DNA from 2 places in the Paenibacillus sp. FSL R5-0473 genome. Region 2 is predicted to be linked to the other one. Evidence: riboswitches for the same ligand, from Rfam matches in the RefSeq annotation. Region 2 holds a riboswitch; the other holds the start of a gene.
The links. A riboswitch is a leader RNA that binds a small molecule or an ion and turns the genes downstream of it on or off. The one in region 2 is predicted to bind S-adenosylmethionine.
Positions count from the first base shown of each region.

Region 1: it holds a riboswitch for S-adenosylmethionine, as region 2 does, so the genes downstream of both, mmuP (S-methylmethionine permease) here and metA (homoserine O-acetyltransferase MetA) in region 2, are expected to answer to the same signal.

Region 1 is NZ_JBBORL010000003.1:9,642-17,685, reverse strand. Features, by position in the region: gene MKY28_RS31465 (ABC transporter permease) at 1-1,751, shown strand, start outside; gene mmuM (homocysteine S-methyltransferase) at 1,835-2,902, opposite strand; gene mmuP (S-methylmethionine permease) at 2,880-4,292, opposite strand; SAM riboswitch class I at 4,385-4,486, opposite strand; gene MKY28_RS31450 (Ger(x)C family spore germination protein) at 4,557-5,759, opposite strand; gene MKY28_RS31445 (spore germination protein) at 5,756-6,856, opposite strand; gene MKY28_RS31440 (spore germination protein) at 6,895-8,044, opposite strand, start outside.
Region 2 is NZ_JBBORL010000001.1:3,920,685-3,928,728, reverse strand. Features, by position in the region: gene MKY28_RS17045 (HRDC domain-containing protein) at 1-601, shown strand, start outside; gene corA (magnesium/cobalt transporter CorA) at 672-1,607, opposite strand; SAM riboswitch class I at 2,059-2,182, shown strand; gene metA (homoserine O-acetyltransferase MetA) at 2,419-3,336, shown strand; gene MKY28_RS17030 (PLP-dependent transferase) at 3,361-4,548, shown strand; gene MKY28_RS17025 (trans-sulfuration enzyme family protein) at 4,545-5,717, shown strand; gene mqnC (cyclic dehypoxanthinyl futalosine synthase) at 5,947-7,083, shown strand; gene MKY28_RS17015 (aldo/keto reductase) at 7,317-8,044, shown strand, end outside.

The DNA of each region.
Region 1 (8,044 bases), on a different contig from region 2:
ATTACAGCATGAATTCGGTGTATTGGGAACGATACAATCGTGAGACAGATACTCCGTTTCTGGAATCCAAAATGGAGTTCGAGGCCATTGCCTCTTTTTATCTGATCATCAATCAGGTTATTGGATTCATCATGATATTCATGGGTGTTGTCATGCTCTCTATCGCCCTGATGACCATCGGATTTACGATTGCGGATGCCATCCTGGCCAATTACAGAACGATAGGAATCCTCAAATCACTAGGTCTGACTTCCCGAAAAACGATAGGCACCTATGTTATTCAATATGCATTGATATCCATCGTAGCCATTATCCCTGGACTTGCACTCAGTATATGGATATCCAAATGGATCATTAATATTTCTGTATCCTCTCTTCGAGTGGGGAATCAGAACATTCCAGTTCAAGGATTGGATGCGGCCATACTGGCCGGCGTACTACTATTTACTCTAGTGATTCTGTTCACTGTGTTATATGCCAAAAAGGCACGCAGCATACAGCCCGTGCAGGCTATTCGTTATGGTATGTCGGAGACAGATCACAGCCGGATGGCTGGGAAAATGAATTCGCCATGGGCACACTGGATCGGATTTACACGACTGCCTATCACCGCCGTACTTGGATTCAGACATGTGTTCAAAAACACCAAAAGCTCTGTTCTAACACTCCTGCTAGCCACCATGGCTTCCTCCGTACTTGTTCTGGGTTATGTTCTGCTGACCAGTATAACCGGAATTGAACAGACCGCAGCTAAATGGGGGTATGACAATGCCAATATCGCAGCAGTAGTCGTGAACAAAGGTAACTTTCCAAAGACTGAATTGAAACAAACGTTAGAAGAGGATACAAGGATTAGCAATGCAGGCTGGCAAGGGAACACAACGGGTGTAATTAGCCCGGAGTCTTCTGCAACAGTGAAGGGCCAATCCCTCAGTCTCAACTTGAGTGTACTGGACGGGAGTTATCAGGAACTTGGATTCGAAACGTTAAAAGGGGTTAACCCACAACATGCGAATGAAATTGCCATTGGTGTAAGTGTAGCCAAAACATCAAATAAAGATCTCGGTGATCTTATCGATATCTATATTGAAGGAGAAAAGCGTACATTCCTCATCACAGGCATCTATCAGGCGATCGCCAACATGTCTGTTTCAGGCAGAATCACCATTGATGCCATGAGAAGTGTGAACCCCAGTTATAGTGAATTTGATGTTATCTTCATCAATGTGAACGATATGGCACAAGCGGGTAAGGTTGCCTCTGAATTAAATGAGCAATTTAAAGATTTTGCTTCGGTAGTCACTCAGAAGACTTTGCTTGATTCGGTTTACGCGGAAGCCGCTAACATCCTGATCTATCCGATGAGCCTGATCGGATTGCTCTTTATCATTGTGACGTTCATCATTATTTTCAGTACTTGTAGAATCAATATCCGTAAAGAAAGCAGAACGTACGGGATATACAAATCGCTGGGAATGACATCTCGCCAAATCCGGTTGTCGCTCTCCATGGGAATGTTCATACTGTCCTCCGTGGGAGCCATACTGGGTATTTTCGTCGGCGTATACCTGCTGCCTCTTCTACTTGAAATGGTCCTTTCCGGTTATGGTATCGTACAGCTTCCACTGATCCTGCATTGGGGTGGAATGGTACTGTTCACCTGTCTAAGCATCATTGCAGCCAGTCTTGGCTCGTGGTTCTCTTCGAGAATCATTCGGGAAGCATCGCCACGTATGCTGGTTATCGAATAATGTAATCAGAATGCCTTAACACAATAAAACAAGCCCTTCCATACCTCTATAGGATGTGGAAGGGCTTGTTATCATGATATGAACTAATTCCGCCATTTCTTCGCAAGTGCACCAATCTGATGTGGCGTAGTACGGCAGCAGCCGCCAATAATCTGCGCGCCCGCAGCAACCCACTGCTCCGATGCGTCCCTCATACTACCACAGGTCCCCTGTCCGCTCCACGTCTTCGTTGCTGCATCATACGTCTCTCCCGAGTTCGGATACACAATAACAGGTTTATCGCTGGTACGGCGCAAAATACCCACTGCTTCCGTTACCACTTCCATCGGAGCACAGTTCAGGCCAATCGCCGCAATCTGCGGCTCGGAGCCAAACGTCTGTGCACATACCTCAAGTGGCGTACCCTCGCTGATGCTTGTCCCGTCTTTTAAAGAAAAGGATAGCCAAGCATACGCATGAGGAAACTCCTTCAGTAAATCAACCAGCACTTGTGCTTCCTGCAAGGAAGGAATCGTCTCAAACGCAAGAATATCAGCACCTGCTTCAATTAGCGCCGCCATACGCGGACGGTGAAATGCGACAAGCGTCTCATCCGACACGGCGTAATGTCCCACATACTCTGATCCATCCGCCAGATAGGCGCCGTACGGCCCAACGGACCCGGCAATAATTGGACGTGGACGAAGACAATCTCCTTCGTGATCTACTGTACGTTCTGTTATTTGCTCCTCATTCTCCACCGTCTCGGCACGTACCGAAGGAGCTTCTACAAGCTGACCTGTTGAGCTTTCTCTCCCTACTAAATCACTCTGCACTTCCGCCCATACGGCATCTCTCGCCTGAGCAGCCAACTCCACCGTCTTGCGGATCAGCTCAAGTGCTGCCTGTTCATCGATTCCTCTCTTGCGGAAGCCATCCACCGTCGCCTGATAACTGGATGTAATCGCACAGTCGGCTCCTGCTCGAAAATAATCTGCATGGACCTGAACAATAACATCCGGATTCTCAAGCAACACACGAGCAGACCATAGTGGATCATCGAGATCACATCCATGCTGTTCGAGTTCCGTAGCCAACGCTCCATCCAGAATCATGACTGGATGTTCACGCAGGATCTGTTCTATGGGGTTAGTCTGTTGTTCTTGCGTCATGTACTTTTCCTCTTTTCTTATTCACACGTTCTGTCAGATAATAAGCAGCGTAACATAATGCGATAAACGGAACCCCACAATACAGAGCAATTCGCTGTGTCGGGTCAAAGGCAATACCTATGCATGAAGCCAGACATAATATAAATGAAACAATTGGTACCACCGGATACAGTGGTGTGCGGTAGACCAGATCTTTGACCGCATGTCCTTCCCGGATATATTGTCTGCGGAACATGTATTGGGAAGCGCTGATGCTCATCCATACCGCAACGACAGCCAGACCTGAAATGGAAACCAGCGTAATATACACCGTACCTGGCGCAATAATACTGGACAGCAATGCCAGCGCACCACCCACCATACTAATCAGAAGTGCATTCAGCGGTACTCCGCTTTTGGTCAATTTGGCAAACCACGGAGAGATCGTTCTTTTGTCAGCCAGAGACCAGAGCATCCGTGAAGAAGCATATAGGCCTGAATTGGCAGCAGAGAGAATCGCCGTCAGAATAACAAAGTTCATAATGTCTGCTGCATAGGGTACACCCACCCGCTCCATTACCGCTACAAACGGACTTTCCAGTACACTGGCATCCGACATGGGCAGCAAGGCCGACAAGATAATAATCGTTCCGATGAAGAAAATAACCAAACGCCACAGCGTTGTATGAATAGCCTTTGGTATCGTCTTTTCCGGGTTCTCCGTCTCCCCGGCGGCAATGCCGATTAACTCGGTGCCTGAGAAGGCAAAGTTTACAGCAAGCATGGTCATCAATATCGCTGTAGCTCCATGAGGGAACCACCCGGATGCGGTAATATTCGATAGAAATGGAGCCGGTTCAGAATCCGCCATGGGAATAATACCAAACATGGCTGCGCCACCGATAATAATGAAAATTACGATAGTCACTACTTTTACAGATGAGAACCAGAACTCGGATTCCGCAAAAAATTTCACCGTTAGAGCGTTGAACAGAAAGATCATCAGTGCAAAAACCGCGCTCCATATCCATACGTTCACCGATGGGAACCAGCGCTGCATCAGCAATCCGGCGGCTGTGAATTCGGAGCCAAGCGCAACAGTCCAGGTTAACCAGTATAACCAAGCCACCGTGTAGCCTGTTGCCGGTCCAATATACTTGGCTGCATAACTATGAAATGCTCCCGTCTCTGGCATATGAACAGACAGTTCACCAAGACAGAGCATCACCAGATATACAACGATGGCTCCGATCAGGTAGGACAGAATGGTTCCCAGTGGTCCCGCCTGCTGAATGGTGTAACCTGAGCTGAGGAATAATCCCGTTCCAATGACTCCTCCGAGAGAGAGCATGACCACATGCCGTGCCTGCATTTTCCGCTGAAAATGCCCTTTGTCGTTGTTGTTCTCCATACCTGCTGCTCCCCTACTTCTTCATCCAGAAAAAACAAAAAAGACCCACTCTGCCTAAAGAGTGCGCCGTTACTGACAAATAAAAACAAACGCTCCTATCTATCAGGCTTTCACCCGCTGGAATTAGCACAGTATCCTTCAGATCTGTTGCTGAGGTTTCTAAGGGCCAGTCCCTCCACCTCTCTGGATAAGAAAATGATTTTTTACTAATATAGCGATCTATCATGAATGTGTCAACATTTAAATATTAAATGGCACACCTCGCTATTCGGTGGAAGACCCCGGATTCGTGATGGTGGTCTTTACCTCATACGTGATCGGCACGGTGCTAAAAATTTTATCCCAATCGTCTTTGACTTTTTTCCATGTTTTAGGTTCTTTGATACGCAAGCTATCCCGAAAATCCGCAACATCTACTTTATAGGTATGCTGCAGTTTGTATAACAACTGTCGAATCTGTTGTTTGGCAAGTTCAGCAAATTCTTTTTCCAATTCACTGAGATACGCACCTTTTTCCTCTTCCTCGGGAGCGCGCCAATCCTCCATCAACCAGCCTTCGGATTCAGTCTTCACATGGAATGAAATATCATCGCCAACCACTTTTGGAATTATTGTTGTTTTTTTCTTCTTCATTTCATATACAACAGTGAATCCCGCTTTATTGTATGTCTTCAAGATACCTCCTTTTTCTTTAGGTCTGATCCACGATAGCCCTTCTAGATCCGTTTGGCTGAGTTCCCCGATGAATTTGGTCGTTTTCCCATCAAAGATACTGGCACCGGAGAATTTGTCCTCTCCATTGGAGTTCAGTACATTCTGGAGCAAAAAGCTGGAACCGGATTGCATTTGTGCATCTAATTTGGAGAGTAGAACGGGGTCCAGGATTTTATTGGACAAGTACGAATTACTGGTAATGCCTGTAAGATAAAAGGCTGGAATCCGGGAAGGATCATCTGAAGTCAGTACATCAACAGCGCGATGATGGCTAATCAACACCAGACAGTTAGGACGAATATCGTTATCCCGAAGTACAAAATCCAGCAGCTGGTCCAGACCATACTTTTTGGCGATATCCTTGGACACAACGATAACCTTCAGATGATGTCCGATGAGCGGATGATCTCGTCTCAGTGCAAACTGACGAAAGATTTGCAGCAAGGAATCTCCGGTAAGCTGTTCATTGGAATAGGACGTTTTACCAGAAGCAGGCGAACCGGATTGTTGGCTCTTCTGACTGCTGGAATTACCGGGAGCAATCTGTACCGTGGCCGTCAAATTGTTCTGCTTGGAATACGCTCCTCCCTGAGTTGCGATGTCTTTCTCAAATTCTGTCTCTTTACCGATATCAATTCCAAGACCGACATAGACACTTAGATCCTCTATCTCCCGACTGCTCCAACATCCGGATATCGTTAAGAGAATGCATAATACAGTGGCTAAGCGTAACAACATACGGAATGTAATCATGCATGCTTGCCTCCTTTTTTGCGAATCAGACTTAACAACAGTAGTACCAGAGGTAAAATGCCAAACAAAAATACGGACACATTGCCCAGCATATCTCCTAGTGCAAAAGTATCATCCACTGTTTTGGGTATCATTGCTGTCAGATAAATGAACGGAAGCAGGCCGTACATGATGCCTTTGATTTTTTTGGAACGAAACAAATCACGAATACCCACTGAAGCGCAGTAATGTGTAATTGCTGTAGTCGAAAAGATTTGCATAATCCAGATGACCAGCAATAAGGATTCAAAACGCTCGAATATCAAACCCTGAATTTCGAAGCTTCTTACCAAATCCAGCGTTGGCCAAGTTCGAGTTTTGATGCCATCGAGCGATAAACTGCCTATAACCATCACCACCGTGATCAAGTAGATAATAGTGGATATGAGTATCCCCCAGGTCATCGCTTTATTGCTCTTCTTCGGATTTTTCATATAGGCAGTCATGATTAACATCACCTCATAGCCCGTATAAGATAATAGTGAAGGCTTCAACCCTTGGAAAACGGGCATAATCCCATCACCGAGGACGGGTCTCAGATTGCCAATCTCGAATAGCTGATTACTAAGCAAAATTTCAATCACAAATATAATAATCGTAATCGGAAGGATGATCTCAAACACGCGTACGATAACGCCAAGCCCGCCTGAAATCATATATACACCGATCCACATGAAGACCATCACAATCGCCCAGGTGGGGGTACGTTCGAGCAGATACATCCCAGTCACTTCAGCCATAACTCTGATTTCGAATGCGGCAATAACTATGAAAAACATAATCATAGACAATCCCAGTATGTAAGCAATCCAGCTGCCCGTAATCTCACGGGTGAACTGGAAGACGGTTTTCTCCGGAAATCTGCGACACAGGGTAACCAGAATTATTCCCACACCTATGATAATGAATCCAGATAGGATAATGGAAATCCAGACATCCGGTGTTCCGACAGCTTTGCTGGTCGTTCGAGGTAGTGTCAATATCCCGGCACCAAGCATGTAATTGACAATAATTACAACGGCCTGTGTCGTGGTTAGCTTTCCTTGGGAGCCATTCACTTAGTTCACCTCCAGACCTTCAGTAGATGGAATTCCATTTATTTTTTCCGATCATCATCGATCGGATTAGTCATTTTGGGACGCATTCTCATCATATTTAGCGGTGCACGGATAACAAAATCCTTCCATTCATTCATGTGATAGGGAACGGCTGGTGCAACATAAGGTACGCCAAAGCTTGAGAGTCGTGCCAGATGTGTACACACAAGCAGAAAGAACATAACCACGCCAAACAATCCGAGTACGGCTGCGCTGAACATAGCGGCAAATCGTAGAATCCTTAGCGTTAATCCCGCACTATAGACCGGAATCGTAAAGGAAGAGATGGCTGTTACCGCAACGACAATGACCAGAAATTGGCTTATTATTCCCGCTTGCACCGCTGCTTGTCCAATAATCAGACCTCCTACGATACCCATCGCTGGCGCAATCGGTTTGGGCAAGCGTATCCCAGCCTCCCTCAGAATCTCAATCGAAAGCTCCATGATGAGTACCTCAATAATTGAGGGGAATGGCACTCCAGTACGCGTTTCAATAATCGTCAATACTAGCTTGGTTGGAATAAGACCCGGATGAAACGAGATAAACGAGATATAGAGCGCAGGAGCAAGCAATGCCAGCATCGCGGCCATAAAACGAAGCACTCGCAAAAATGTTCCGGGAATCCAGCGTTCATAATAGTCCTCTGGAGACTGAAGCAACATGCTAAAGGTCACCGGTACAATTAATACAAATGGCGTTCCATCCAACAAAATTGCCACTCGGCCTTCCAGAAGGGCACCCATCACCCGGTCAGGTCTTTCCGTATTCAGTACCTGCTGAAAAGGACTCAGCGTATTATCTTCGATGAGTTGTTCCACATAACCTGATTCGAGCATTGAATCCATATCCATCTCTTCGATTCGCTTGCATACTTCTGCAACGAGATTTGGATCGGCAATATCCTGAATATAGGCTATCGCCAAATCTTTTTTGATCCGTGAACCCACTTCATACTTCTTAATAAACAGGCTCTGATCACTTCCATAACGACGTAAAATGCCTGTATTATCGCTTAATTGCTCTGTAAAACCAATACGAGGCCCACGAAGCAGTCCCTCTGACAAGGGTTCATTCATACCTCTTGTTTTGATCTTATGAGCTCCAATTAATAAAGCACCTGGCAAACCATCAACCAGCAGTGCATTT
Region 2 (8,044 bases):
TCGTCTGTTGCGTTTGATCAGTGCCTTTGTTCCGCAATCGCTGGATGAACTGATGCAACTTCCGGGCGTAGGAGAGAGCAAAGCAACTGAGTATGGTACGGAATGGATGGAGATTACAAACGGGTTGGAACGTTCAACGACATTCCCGCTGGACTGGGTATACACGGCGCTGAAGGAAGAAGAGTATGAGAGTTGGTTATACAAGCAGAGAGAGCAGAAGTACAAGCAGGAACTTGATAAGTTCACCACGCGTAAGCAGGTGCTTGAAGGCATGAAGGAAGGGTATACGTTAGAGGAGATTGTTAATCGATCCGGATTATCCCGACGCGAGTTGGTTGAGCTGTTAGAGGCACTGGATCACGAAGGTTATGACACCGATTGTCTTCTTGATGTGGAGCTGGCAGTGATGCCAGAGAACGAACAAGAGGCCGTATGGAGTGCGTATGAGGAGCTGGGAGATACGTTCCTGAAGCCAGTATTACATAAGGTGTATGGAGGAGAGAAACCCGATGGAGGAAGTCTGGAGCAGGTCTATGAAAGACTGCGCATGATTCGAATCCGCTTCCGTCGGCACGCAGAGACAGAGAAGAATGTTGGTTAATGATCAGAAATGAAAAAAGACGAGGCGTTTCTCCCGGAGGAGCGCTTCGTCTTTCTTATTTCATACGAGTTCATACCCAGTCTTTCTTGCGGAAAATGAAGAACATGCTCAGGCCCAGGGTAACCATCAGGCCAATCACAACAAAATAACTGTATTTCCAGTTAAGCTCTGGCATATTCGTAAAGTTCATGCCGTATATACCGGTAATGACCGTCAGCGGCATGAAGACCGTGGTAATGGCGGTAAATACACGCATGATCTCATTCGCCCGGTTCGCAATACTGGATTGGTAGGCTTCTCGCAAGTTGCCCATCAGGTCGCGATATGTCTCAAAGGTTTCAGATATTTTTACGGCATTCTCATAGATGTCACTGAAATACTTTTGCAGTTGATCATCGATGAGACGCAGATCTTTTTTGTTGAGTGTATTAATGACCTCTTTCTGAGGTCCGAGCACTTTCTTCAGCCACAGAATCTCACTGCGCAGCCCGATAATTTCACTCAAATGTGACTTTTTGGTGTGCATCAGAATGTCTTCCTCAAGCTTCTCGATTCGTGCTTCAATTCGGTCACCTACGGTGAAATAATTATCAACAATCAAGTCAACCAGCAAATACAGCAGACGATCCGGTGTACTGATTTCCTGTTCCCACAGGATCGGTTTCAGTGTGCGCAATTCGCTGATCTTGTGCTTGGTAACACTAATAATGAAATGTCTGCCAAGGAATAAGTTGACCGCACGTAGAAATATCTCTTCATCATCAAAACGGATGCTATTAATCACAATAAAATAATGGTTCTCATAAATTTCAATCTTCGGACGTTGTTCTTCGTCACTAAGACAGTCTTCTACAGCCAGATCATGCATCAAGAACAGCGGCTGAAGTACCGCCAAATCGTCTACGTCTGCATCAATCCAGTAAAATCCTTCCGCTGGTGGAGTCAGCGCCTGCTGAATGTCGTCCACCGGAATAAATACACCGTTGTTTACCAACCGGATTTTCATCGTTAATCTACTCCTTCTGCACCCGCCAACTTGGCGGATATTATCATTATGGGCGCAAAAAGAACAAATCAGCCGGTCGGCAGCGGAGCCTGGAGATCAGGGCTGCGTTCACTATATAATCAAACGGAAGTCACGTCCCGCTGCCGGCATGCTGATGTCAGTTCTCTATGCAGTTTGTCGGAATTCGGCTGCCAGTCAGGCCTCGGGTCGCCATCCATTTAATATGTCACCTCTCACATAAGGGTTTATAACACCTTGTTTAGTATACCGCTGGTACAAGGTGCTTTCAAGCGCAAAAATGTGTCTATTTCGCGCCCTGAGGCAGTGTATGACAACGGATGATGAACGGTTCCGATCTGGGAAGCAGACATCGAACTGCATCTTGACGTGAGGGCATTAATGTAATAAAGTAGACGGTGAACCATATTTAATTACAATCTAATACAGCGAAATCTTATCAAGAGTAGGTGGAGGGACTGGCCCGATGAAACCCGGCAACCGGCGGTATACCGCACGGTGCTAATTCTTGCAGCGACTAAGTGTCAGGTGGCACTGTTGTAACTGAGAGATGAGAGAGGCGCATATCTATTTTACATATGACCTTTCTCGAAATCCGAGGAAGGTCTTTGTCATATGCCCCGACTTCTCAGCAGTGATTTTCGCTAAGGAACTTGAGGTTGTTTGTAACGTTGGATGAAAGAGCAATTCAATGTTTTTACAAGCTCAAGGCAGTCTATAACTGTATTGATGTGAAGACATCAAGCCAGGGGTGGCTGCATCTATCTATGCACAAGGAGGAGTTAGACTTACTATGCCAATCAAAATACCCGATACGCTACCAGCAAAAGAAGTACTTGAAGGAGAGAATATCTTCGTCATGGATGAAACTTCTGCATATCAGCAGGATATTCGTCCACTCCGTATCGCTATATTAAACCTGATGCCCACAAAGGAAACGACCGAAACACAATTGCTTCGTCTGGTGGGAAACACGCCTATTCAGGTGGATGTCGTTCTCGTACATCCCAAATCCCATACGTCGAAGAATACGTCTCAGGAGTATTTGGATCTGTTCTATAAAACCTTTGATGAGATTGAACACCGTCGTTTCGATGGAATGATCATTACGGGCGCCCCTGTGGAACAGATGGATTTCGAAGACGTGAACTATTGGAATGAAATCCAGGAGATCTTCGAATGGACTAAAACCAATGTGACTTCAACCCTCCACATATGTTGGGCTTCCCAGGCAGGTTTATACCATCATTTTGACGTACCCAAGGTTGCACTTGATGAAAAGTGTTTTGGCGTTTTCCCACATACCATCAACAAACCACATGTTCCGTTGTTGCGTGGATTCGATGAAGTATTCAACGTTCCACATTCCCGTCATACGGAAGTGAGACGCGAAGATATTGAAAAGAATGAGAAATTAGAGATTTTGGCTGAATCTGAGGAAGCGGGGATCTTCCTGGTTGCTACCAGAGACGGCAAACAGATTTTTGCCACAGGACATGCCGAGTATGACCCGTTCTCATTAAAGTGGGAGTATGACCGGGATACAGCTAAAGGGTTGGATATCGCATTGCCTAGACATTATTATCCGAATGACGATCCTTCCCGTGTGCCACCAGCTACTTGGCGCGCTCATGCCAACTTATTATTCTCTAACTGGCTCAATTACTATGTGTATCAAGAAACACCTTACGATATTGGCCCGCAAATCTAATCGAGATTACAGGAGGATGCAGCAATGGAAGACAACAACAAGTTGAAAATCGAAAGCCGCTTAGCACAAATTGGGTCCATCAATGAACCGGTTACAGGCGCCATTAACTTTCCGATCTATCAATCCACTGCGTTTCGCCACCCGAAGCTTGGACAAAGCACGGGGTTTGATTATATTCGTACGACCAACCCAACTCGCAAAGTGTTGGAAGAGGCGGCCGCAGCGCTGGAGTCCGGTGATGCAGGATTTGCCTGTAGCTCAGGTATGGCCGCGCTACAAACCATCTTTGCCATGTTCGGTCAAGGGGATCATCTGATTGTATCGCTGGATCTATACGGCGGAACCTATCGTCTGCTTGAACGCATCTTGTCCCGTTTCGGTGTAACCGCAAGTTATGTGGATACAAATGACATTGCAGCACTGGAAAATGTTCGTCAGCCGAATACCAAAGCTGTATTTATTGAGACACCAACCAATCCGTTGATGATGATCACAGATGTGGAAGCTGTCGCTTCCTGGGCGAAAAGTTACAACCTGTTGACCATTGTTGACAACACGTTGCTGACTCCATTTTTCCAACGTCCGATTGAACTGGGTGCCGATATCATCATTCATAGCGCTACCAAATATCTGGGTGGACATAATGATGTGCTCGCCGGACTAATTATTACCAAGGGTGAGGCATTATCTGCTGAGATGGCGTTCCTGCATAATTCCATTGGAGCGGTATTATCTCCAAGTGACTCCTACCAGTTGATGAAAGGTATGAAAACGCTGGCTCTTCGCATGGAGCGTCATGAGCACAATGCACTTACTATTGCCAAATACTTGCTTGAGCACCCAGCGGTGGTTGAAGTGTATCATCCAGGTCTATCCGATCACCCGGGGTATGAGATACAGAACAAACAATCCACGGGTAATACAGGTATCTTCTCTTTCAAAGTGAAGGATGCACGTTATGTTGAACCGTTGCTGCGTCATATCCAACTCATTGCTTTTGCCGAAAGTCTCGGCGGAGTTGAATCACTCATGACTTATCCCGCAGTACAGACTCATGCGGATATTCCGCTTGAAATTCGTGAAGCCGTAGGTGTGGATGACCGTTTGCTCCGGTTCTCCGTAGGCATTGAACATGCAGATGATCTGATTGCAGATCTCGGCAATGCTCTGACAGTTGCACAACAGGAAGTGGAAGGAGGCGTGCACTCATGAGTGAGTCCAACAACAAGCCCAAATCCGAGTTAAAATTTGATACCAAATTGCTCCATTTTGGAGATGAGATTGACAAAACGACTGGAGCGTCCAGTGTACCGATCTACCAAGCATCAACATTCCATCATTTTGATATCTTCAATCCGCCTCAACATGATTACAGTCGTTCGGGTAATCCGACACGTCAGGCTTTGGAAGATTACATCACACTGCTGGAGGGCGGTGCACGAGGATTCGCCTATTCATCGGGAATGGCCGCGATATCCAGCGTGTTCATGATGTTCTCCGCAGGGGATCACATGATTGTAACGGAAGACGTATATGGAGGTACGTATCGTTTGCTTACTTCCATATTAAGCCGTATGCAGATCGAGACAACCTTTGTAGACATGACCAATATAGATGAAGTAAAAGCGGCACTCAAGCCAAACACCAAGGCAGTTTATATGGAAACACCGTCCAACCCTACACTACGAATTACGGATATCGCTGCCGTAACTGACTGGTCGAAGGAACATGACCTGATCACGATTCTGGATAACACCTTTATGACACCGTACTATCAGCGTCCAATTGAGCTTGGTGTGGACATCGTCGTACATAGTGCTACGAAGTTTCTCGGAGGTCACAGTGATGTACTCGCAGGGTTAGCTGTTGCTCGCACGGAATCACTTGGCGTACAACTGAAACAGTTGCAAAATGGACTCGGGACTGTACTCGGGGCACAAGAATCCTGGCTTCTGATGCGCGGGATGAAAACCTTGGGGGCTCGCATGGCTCATAGTGAACGAAGCACAGCCAAACTGGCGGCATGGCTTAATGAGCGCAGTGATATTACCGCTGTCTTTTATCCTGGACTGGAGGAACATCCGGGCCGTGAGGCACATGAGCGCCAATCCACAGGATATGGAGCTGTCGTTTCATTTGACGTCGGTTCAGGTGATCGTGCAAAAGCAGTTCTTAACCGGGTGAAGCTCCCCATTGTTGCTGTAAGCTTGGGAGCTGTGGAGAGTATTCTGTCCTACCCAGCGATGATGTCTCATGCGGCAATGCCGGCTGAGGTTCGCCGTGACCGTGGCATTACAGATGGGTTGCTGCGCTTCTCTGTAGGTCTGGAAGATATCGAAGATCTGATTGTAGATTTGGAGCAAGCACTTCAGGAATCCTAGCCCGAATACGCCGATGCGTATCACTTAAGTTCGAACTAATTCTTTTCCATATGTAAAAATTTTTACTTATTTTTAAAGCACCTGTACATAAGGTGCTTTTTTTCACATGTAACCTGTGTTACGATATGTGGAGTACAGAAATACGATGTTGCCACCAGAACTTGCTTCTCTTGAACAAGTTGGGACGGATCGTTATATAATTTCTCTTCATGAGGGAGGCTTTTTTACGATGAGTACGGTAGACCGTATCTTAGATAAAGCCCTTCGGGGCGAACGTTTGGACTTGGAAGACACGATTGAGCTATTTGAATCGAATGAAGTGGACAAAATCGGGGCAGCTGCTAATGTCATTATGAAACGCATGCACCCTGAACCATACAGAACATTTGTAATTGGGCGTAACGTCAACTACACAAACGTGTGTGATGTGTACTGCCGTTTTTGTGCTTTCTACCGCAGACCTGGTTCGGATGAAGGTTATGTGCTTCCGGACGAAGTTATTTTCCAGAAGATTCAGGAAACGGAAGATGTGAATGGTACCGAGATTTTGATGCAAGGTGGAACGAATCCAAACTTGCCTTTCAGCTATTATACAGACCTGTTGAAAGCCATCAAAGAGCGTTTCCCGAACATCACGATGCACTCTTTCTCCCCAGCGGAGATTATGAAAATGGTTGAAGTATCCGATGGCCTTACATTGGAAGAAGTTGTTCGTGCCATTCACGAAGCTGGACTGGATTCCTTGCCTGGCGGCGGCGCTGAAATTCTGGATGACCGCACACGTCGGAAGATCAGCCGTTTGAAAGGTTCATGGCGGGATTGGATGGACGTTATGCAAACTGCACACCGCATCGGAATGAACACAACGGCAACGATGGTTATCGGCCTTGGTGAATCGATGGAAGAGCGTGCATTACACTTGCTCCGTGTACGTGAAGCTCAGGACGAATGTATTGCGAACAAGTATGACTCCGAAGGTTTCCTGGCGTTTATTCCTTGGACTTTCCAGCCGGATAATACAAACCTCAAGCTGGAGCGTCAGACTCCAGAAGAGTACTTGAAGACTGTAGCCATCAGCCGCCTGGTGCTTGATAATATCAAGAACATTCAATCCTCTTGGGTAACGATGGGTCCTGAGATCGGTAAGAAGTCGCTTGAATTTGGCTGTAATGACTTCGGTAGCACGATGATTGAAGAGAACGTTGTATCTGCTGCTGGTGCAACATATAAAGTTAACATTGAATCCATTCTCCGTTTGATTCGGGAGTCCGGTTATATCCCGGCACAACGTAACACCCGATACGAGATTGTGCGCATGTTCGACGAAGAAAATGCCGTACATGAAGATTTCGTAATGCAGAACTAATTCTAATTAATTCAATACTACTCTCCATAAACTTTGATCGTTAGATAAGTATTTATGAAGCCAAGCCCGCTGACTACTCCGTTTGGAGAGACGGCGGGCTTTTTGATTTCTTTCTGTGGTTCGAGGTCATCAAACAGTACATGTTACGCAATTGGCGATATTTTATATTGAAATTGAACTGTTACAATGAAAGGGAACTTGTGTAGTCAGACACGCTGGAAGGGGTTAAACCGATGAAGAGAAGAATACTTGGCAAGACGGAACTGGACGTACCTGTATTGAGTTTTGGAGCATCCTCACTCGGTTCTGTATTTCGTAACATTGACCGGGACGAAGGGATTCGCACTATACATGCGGCCGTAGATGCGGGGATGAATTACATAGACGTTTCGCCTTACTACGGGCTGACAAAAGCGGAGTCCGTGTTGGGTGAAGCCATCCGCAGCTTGCCGCGCAGTTCATATATGTTATCAACCAAATCCGGACGGTATGGGGAAAATGAGTTTGATTTTTCACGTCAGCGGATTCTGGATAGCGTGCAAGAGAGCCTGGATCGACTGCATACAGACTATATCGACATTCTGTTCCTGCATGATATTGAATTTGTGCCAGCAGAGATCATCGTAGAAGAAGCCTTTCCAACGTTGCTACGTCTGAAAGAGCAGGGAGTTATACGACATGCGGGCATTTGTGGATTGCCCTTAACGTTGTTCGAGAAGGTTCTGCCACAGATCGATGCGGATGCGATCATCTCGTATTGTCATTATTCATTGAATGATACCTCATTATTATCGTTATTGCCTCTGTTGGAAAAAAAAGAAATTGGCCTCGTCAATGCTTCGCCTCTTTCTATGGGCTTGTTGAGTACCCGAGGGGCTCCTGCCTGGCATCCGGCAGACAATCGGGTGAAAGAGCTCTGCCTGAAGGCTGCCCGCTTCTGTGCAGAACAAGGCAGTGACAT